DNA from 2 places in the Bradyrhizobium lupini genome. Region 2 is predicted to be linked to the other one. Evidence: predicted binding sites of a transcription regulator. Region 2 holds the regulator's gene; the other holds the start of a gene.
The links. The regulator LexA, encoded in region 2, represses DNA repair genes until DNA is damaged. The targets are predictions, from matches to a motif close to TGTTCNNNNTGTGTTCNG.

Region 1 (3,656 bases), 100 kb from region 2:
CGACATCGACGTTCTTGAGATTGTGCTCGCGCGCGCCACGGATGGTAATTGCGCGCAGGTTTGATCCCACGTTCTGCTGTTGGCGCTTCGCCTTGATCACTTCATCCATCCGGGTTGCCCTCAAGGAATCCCAAAGGCGCGCGATCGCGCCAACAAAAAAGGCGCGCTTCGCCCGGAACCGGGATCGGCGCCGATGGGGTTGTCAGCGAACGTAGGAAGAACGGAGACGGATTTCCAGTGGGACTTGCGAATCGTCAACGGATTGTTGGCGCACTGGCGGCATCTGGCAGGAGCAGGGTGGAACTGCGCGGCAACGTGCCCGACAAAACAAAAAGGCCGGCACAAGGCCGGCCTTTCGTAACGCGGATGGCGTTGGGGCTAAGTACTGAACTCAGTACTTGGCGACCACCGGGCCCCCGAAGTGATAGTTCACGCCGACCTGCACGGTGTGAAACTCGAGCGTGCCGGAGGGCAGGGCGCCCGAGAAGTAGGTCTCGCCGCCGAGGCTGCGAAAGAGGTACTCGCCCTTGACCGACCACTGCGGAGCGAAGAACGCTTCGACGCCCGCACCGACGGTCCAGCCGGAGTGCCACTTGCTGTCGGAAACGGTCACGCCGAGCGCGCTGACGCTGAGCTTGTTGTCGATCCAGGCGTAACCACCGGTGCCGTAAAACAGGACGTTGTTGACGGCGTAGCCGATGCGGCCGCGCACGGTTCCCATCGCATCGGTTTTGGAGCTGAGGGTGGTGCTGACGAGGCCGAAGCCGGGGACGGCAACGGGGCCGGTGACCGACGCGCTGACATCAGCCCAGGAACCATCGGCCTCGACGCCGAGCACGACATTGCCGGTCTGCCAGTTGTAGCCGGCAGTACCGCCGACGAAGCCGCCCTTCATCTTCGGGTCGGTCGAGGAATTTTCCCAAGCGCCGCCACCGACGATACCGAGGTAGAAGCCGGTCCAGTTGTAGACCGAAGCCATGGCCACCGGGGCCTTGGTGTAGGGGCGCGCCGCGAGATCAGCGGCCGAAGCCGGGGCGGCGAGAGCGAACAAACAGGCCGAAGCCAACAAAACCTTTTTCATTTTCAACTAATCCCAGTCCCAGTTTCTGATTGTGCCTTCCACGATAGGGAGGGCATCGGACTCACTTGCCCAACTGATGCCGTACTTACACCAGTGAAGCCGCAAGTTGTGTCACTCAAAAGCAACAACGGTCGGAAAACGGAACGGTTATTGACCGATTAATATTGGAGAACTGCACAGCAAAAGGCCGGCGCAAGGCCGGCCTTCGAAGTGCGATATGTCCAGCGCGATCAGTACCTTGCGATGGCCGGACCGCCCCAGCGATAGTTCAAGCGCACCAGGCCCATGTCTACGTCCTGGCGAATCCGGTCGCTGCCGAATACCGCACCCGCGGGCGTTGTGAAGCCGATCGTGCGATCGCCAAGGAAGATGTGGTCGTACTCAAAGCCCAGCGACCAGTTCGGGGCGAAGCCGAATTCCAGACCGGCCCCGACCGTGCCACCCCAGCGAGTCTCCCGGGCCGAAGCCAGCAGCGCGCCCGCGCCGGGCGTACCCGCAGCAGCGTAGATGTCGTACTTGTCACCGACGACGGCGGCGCCGCCCTTCACGTAAAGCAGCACGTTGTTCCAGGCGTAACCGACCTGACCGGTGATGAGACCGAAAGCGTCGATGCGGGAACGGTTGCGATCACCCGTCACCAAAGCGGTACCAGGGAAGAGGGTGCTCACGTTGTCGCCCCGGAAGTCAGCCCAGTTGCCCTGGCCTTCCAGACCGAACACCCAATTGGCGGACTGCCAGCGATAGCCGATCTGGCCGCCGACGGTGCCCCCTGTTGCATTGTGACAGCCTTCGCCGACGAGAACGCCGGTCGCGGGCGTGACGAAGTCCCAGCACTTGTGGCTGGAGCCACCGCCGCCGTTGATGCCGATGTAGAAGCCGCTCCAGTCGTAGATGGCGGCAACCGCCGGCGGCGGGGCTTTGGTGTAGGGACGCGCGGCCATGTCCGCCGCGCTTGCGGGAGCCGACAAGCCCATCGCCACTGCACCGATTGCACAAATAAGAAGCTTATTCATTGCCAGTCTCCCCAGGTTTCGTCCGCTTCTTATTTCCCCGAAGCGGCTGATCAGGCGCGAGGGCCCATATGAACTAAGTCCGAGGCAACCGTAGCTCTACGGAGCGGCAGAGTCCGTCTCCCAAATGCAACAAGACCGGGGCAGTGCGAGTACCCATAACTTGCTGAATGTTAAGTTCTTTCTTCCATTTTTGGGAACCTACAAAGGTTCCAATCGACGTGTGCCTTTCCGCAACACATGTGGCCGATCGATCCCACGCCTTCAGATCTGTCTTCGCCAAGAACAAATCTGGAACGAACCGGAGGTCGATGCTATATGTGGGGATAACCGGAGGGGTGACGGCCTGATCGTCGTCCGCAAGTGTTCGGCGAGCGTATAGGGTCGCCTCAACAGGCACGGCGGAACGCGGGAGCGGACCGGCCTTCTTGAATTCAGTGGCATTCGGAGCGGAGAGCGGAGATGGCGGGAAGCGTCAACAAGGTCATTCTGGTTGGAAATCTCGGCAAGGATCCTGAAATCCGCCGCACCCAGGACGGGCGGCCGATCGCCAATCTGAGCGTCGCGACCTCGGAGACGTGGCGCGACAAGGCGACTGGCGAGCGCAAGGAAAAGACCGAGTGGCACCGCGTCGTGATCTTCAATGAAGGGCTCTGCAAGGTCGCCGAACAGTATCTGAAGAAGGGCGCCAAGATTTACGTCGAGGGTGCGCTCCAGACCCGCAAATGGACCGACCAGAGCGGTGTCGAAAAGTACTCGACCGAAGTCGTGCTCCAGGGGTTCAACTCGACGTTGACGATGCTGGACGGTCGTAGCGGCGGTGGCGGAGGCGGCAGCTTCGGCGACGAGCCGGGCGGCGATTTCGGCTCCTCCGGTCCGGTCAGCAGCGCGCCGCGGCGCCCTGTTGCCGCCGGCGGCGGTGGCCGCAACAGCGACATGGACGACGATATCCCGTTCTGAGCGATTCCGCTCCAAGAACGCGGCGCCTGATGCGGACGCCCGGCCGGATGGGCGGCGCTTCTCATCTCATGTCAGAACATCCCACTAATCGACAGGACGGGCTCGGCATTTCCGGGCCCGCTTCATGTTTGGGGTGAGCTCGGATTGCGGCTTGGCAAACGCGCCGACGCGGCAAGCTCACCGCGCGGCTTTCCACGCGTGAGCGGCGATTTTGCAAGGCCGATGCGAGTGCTGTCCGAGACACCGCTCGCAAGGGCTTAAGTTGTTGGAAAAATAGGCGGAACAAGCGCTTCCCAGAACGCCGCGAGGGTGGTTATCAGAGGCTCGATGCGCTATATGATTCCCAGATAAAACCTCACCGGATTTCCCCTTGGCTGACGACGACGACAAGCCCGGCGACCAGCCGGCGCAACCCTCGGATATTCGCCCCGTCTCCATCTTCGAGGAGATGAAGAAGTCCTATCTCGACTACGCCATGAGCGTGATCGTGGCGCGGGCGCTGCCTGACGCCCGCGATGGCCTGAAGCCGGTGCATCGCCGCATCCTGTACTCGATGAACGAGCAGGGGCACACGCCGGACAAGAAGTACGTCAAGTCCGCCCGCG
Region 2 (3,656 bases):
ATGGCGATTCAATCCTGACCTCCGACTTCGTAGCCGGAGGGCGGCTCTGTCAGCCGATCGGCAGGTGCGTGACGGTCGGCTGCCTGTCGGCGGTGATCTGCGCCTTGTGCTCGCGCTCGGTGACCGACTGAGTCACCGGCAGTTGCAGCACCGTCGCGCGCTGGCCTTCGACGAGCTGCGTCACCAGCACGTATTTGCCGTCGGGGAATTCGATCGCATCATGATGGCGGTCGGGAACGTGCGGATCGATCTTGCCGAACTTGCCCACGCGGGAATTGATGGTGCGCGTCCAGATCCAGCGATTGTCGTAGCGGACGTCGTCGGCGAAGGCGAGCTCCGTCCCCGGCAGCAGGCAGACGGCAACAGACGGATCGGCTGCAGAGGCGAAGCCGCGCGTCGAGGTGCCGCGGAAGCTTGTCGTGACGATCGTCTCGCCGACTTCGGCGGGGCGCGACGCGACGGCATGTAGGCTGTAGTCACACATCGGGTGCTCCTCATGCTGGGATAGCAACCCGCGTCTCTTATCGAGGCGCAGGCCTCTATCAGAGTGGAAGCACGAACGCTCTGCTTGGTTGTGGGCAAATCTGCGGCTGGCTTCCGCAAGCCGCGATCACATTATCTTTCCCGAATTCAATAGGAACAAAGCTCGCCGCGATGCATTCGGGAGGCGCGTACGCGAACATTGCCAACTTGGCTGCAACGGCCGAACTTGACCGCTGGTCGCTGTTTCCTCGAACAACCGAGCCGCGAAGCGGTGCTGCTTGAAGCGGTGCTGCTTCGTCGGCGTGGCGAGGAGCCAGCGTTGGAGGAGGGGCCGGATAGTCTGTGCAGAACCAGAAAGGCTATCCAGCCGGAGCGGACGATGATCCGCTCCAATCTCTGACCGGCGATGCCGATCGGAAGCGCGCGAGGCGCCAAGCACCTCCGGCATGAAGTGCTTCCGATATGAAGTACTGCCGATAGAAAGACTCCCGGTATCAGTACTTCCGGTAAAGCCCGATCAGCTTGCCCTGAATCTTCACCCGGTTGGGCGGCAGGATGCGGACCTCATAGGCCGCGTTGGCGGGCTCGAGCGCGATCGAGGCGCCGCGACGGCGGAAGCGCTTCAGCGTCGCTTCCTCGTCGTCGATCAGCGCCACCACGATGTCGCCGGTATCGGCGCTCTCGTTGCGCTGGATCAGGGCCATGTCGCCGTCGAGAATGCCGGCTTCGACCATCGAGTCGCCGCGCACTTCCAGCGCGTAATGCTCGCCCGAGCCGAGCATGTCAGGCGGTACGCTGATAGTATGGCTGCGGGTCTGCAACGCCTCGATCGGCGTGCCGGCCGCGATGCGGCCCATCACCGGCACCGCGACGGGACGTTCGCCCTCGTCAGCGGGCAGGCTCGCGCTCGCACGCACCTTGCCGAGATTGCCCTCGATGACGCTCGGCGTGAAGCCGCGGCGGCTGCCAGCGGCTGCCTGGAGCTCCGGCAGCTTGATGACTTCAATCGCACGGGCGCGGTTGGGCAGGCGTCGGATGAAGCCACGCTCCTCGAGCGCCGTGATCAGGCGATGGATGCCCGACTTCGAGCGCAGATCGAGCGCATCCTTCATCTCGTCGAAGGAGGGCGGCACGCCGCTTTCCTTCAGACGTTCACTGATGAACCGCAGAAGCTCGTATTGTTTGCGCGTTAACATCTCGACCAAAGTCCCCCGGTTGATGTCGTCCGATTCCGAGACGCTGAATTCGGCCATAAGCCGCTGCATGCTCGAAACAAATCATGAACAGACACTATATGTTCGATACATGTTCCGCAACTGCTTAATTTACCGTGAACAGAGCAAAGTGCGCGGAACGCGCGTTGCGGGGGCGCTCAGACGGGGAGCCGCAACACTTCGCAAGCCGTGCCGGCTTCGGCCTTCGGCGCGAATGGTGCGCGGACGAGAAGTACCTGTGCTGCAGCGAGATCTGCAAGCAGCGAAGAGTCCTGATGATTGACGGGAACAACGACGCGTGTGCCATCGTCACGCTCCTCAAGATGCGCGCGCAGATAGTCCTCGCGCTGGTCGTTGGCGCCGACGTCGCGGCCGAGCACGGCGCGTTCACGGCGATGGTGAATCACTGAACGGCCCGACAGGGCGCGAATCAGCGGCACCATGAACAGGAAAGCGCACACGTAGGACGATACGGGATTGCCCGGCAGGCCGATCACACCCATTGCGCCGAGTCGCCCGTGCATCATTGGCTTGCCTGGCCGCATCGCGATCTTCCAGAACGCCATCGCGATGCCTTCGTCCCGCAGTGCCTGCTGGACCAGATCGTGGTCGCCGACCGATGCGCCGCCGGTCGTGATCAGGACGTCGGCGCCGCTCTCGCGGGCGCGGCGGATGCCGGCGGTGGTCGCCTCCAGCGTGTCGGCGGCAATACCGAGGTCGATGGTCTCGGCGCCCTCGCTGCGGGCGAGCGCGTGCAGGGCGTAGCCGTTGGAATAGACGATCTGGCCGTGGCCGGGCGTGGTGCCCGGCATCACCAGCTCGTCGCCGGTGGCGAGAATCGCGACTTTCGGACGCCTGACAACGGCAAGGTGCGGATGATCCATCCCGGCGGCGAGCGCGAGGTCTCGCTCGGTCAAACGGCTTCCTTGCGCAGGAGCACGTCGCCCTCGCGGAAATCGACGCCGGCGGGGCGGATGTGCCGGCCGGCGATTGCGGCTTCCTTGATCGTGATCCGCTTGCCGGCGGCGACCGTGTCCTCCTGGATCACGACGGCGTCCGCGCCAAAGGGAACGACGCCGCCGGTGAAGATCCGCACGGCCTCGCCGGCTCCGACCGTCCCCTCGAACGGTCGGCCCGCTGCGACTTCGCCGATGACGGTGAGCTCCGAATCGATCGTCGCGGCATCGGCCGCGCGCACCGCGTAGCCGTCCATCGCCGACATCGCCTGCGGCGGCTGCGTGCGCCGCGCCACGACGTCACGCGCGAGCACGCGATGGTAGGCCTCGTCGAGGGAAATCATTTCTTCCGGCAGCGGCTCTGCACCCGCCAGCACCGCGGCAAGCGCGTCAGAAACCGGCATCAAGGCCACGGCGAAAACTCCTGCTCGGCACGTTCGGGCGAATGTTCCGCACGTCTTCTAGCCGAGCGCAGGCGCAGAGGCAAAAGCGGCTGAGCAGGCACAGTCATCCCGCCCCTTCACATTGTTCCGGAAGGCAGGATCAAGCGCGTCGCGGCATGATCCGAAGGAGGTCACAGATCGGCAGGAGAGTGGTCATGGAAGCGACGAAAATCATGGCAAGGCGAGAACGCGCCATGGCCTGAATCGATCAGCTCCCTGCCTGCCCGGGAGTTACGTCGGGCGCCTTGGATCCCTGATCCTTGTCGGGCAGCGGGTCGGCTTGGGATTTCAGGTCGGCGGCCTTGCTCACAAGCTTGGCGGAAAGGTCCGAATCTGAAGTTGTCCTCGCGAATTCAAGAAGAAGAGAGGCCTGCTTGGTGAGGTAGGTTTTGCCCAGCACGATGATGCATCCGTCCGTAGAAGTCCCAACGGACTCTAAGAGTCCGGAAGGCGGTATTCCGTTCCCGGAACTCTGTATAAAAATGTACAAAGTGATCCGGTTCCTCAATTTTTCAAAATTGGTCCGTCGGGCCGTGCCGTCGTGGGTTTCGCGACAACGG

Region 1: AB3L03_RS36870 (single-stranded DNA-binding protein) is a predicted target of LexA. The motif match lies at 2,373-2,390, and genes of this name have one in related genera.

What each region holds. Positions count from the first base shown of each region.
Region 1 covers NZ_CP162553.1:7,656,485-7,660,140, forward strand. Annotated here, with positions in the region: gene uvrA (excinuclease ABC subunit UvrA) at 1-109, opposite strand, end outside; gene AB3L03_RS36860 (outer membrane protein) at 392-1,081, opposite strand; gene AB3L03_RS36865 (outer membrane protein) at 1,312-2,094, opposite strand; gene AB3L03_RS36870 (single-stranded DNA-binding protein) at 2,554-3,051, shown strand; gene gyrA (DNA gyrase subunit A) at 3,422-3,656, shown strand, end outside.
Region 2 covers NZ_CP162553.1:7,553,467-7,557,122, forward strand. Annotated here, with positions in the region: gene AB3L03_RS36350 (hypothetical protein) at 50-484, opposite strand; gene lexA (transcriptional repressor LexA) at 978-1,679, opposite strand; partial or broken gene glp (gephyrin-like molybdotransferase Glp) at 1,856-3,066, opposite strand; gene AB3L03_RS36365 (hypothetical protein) at 3,305-3,496, opposite strand.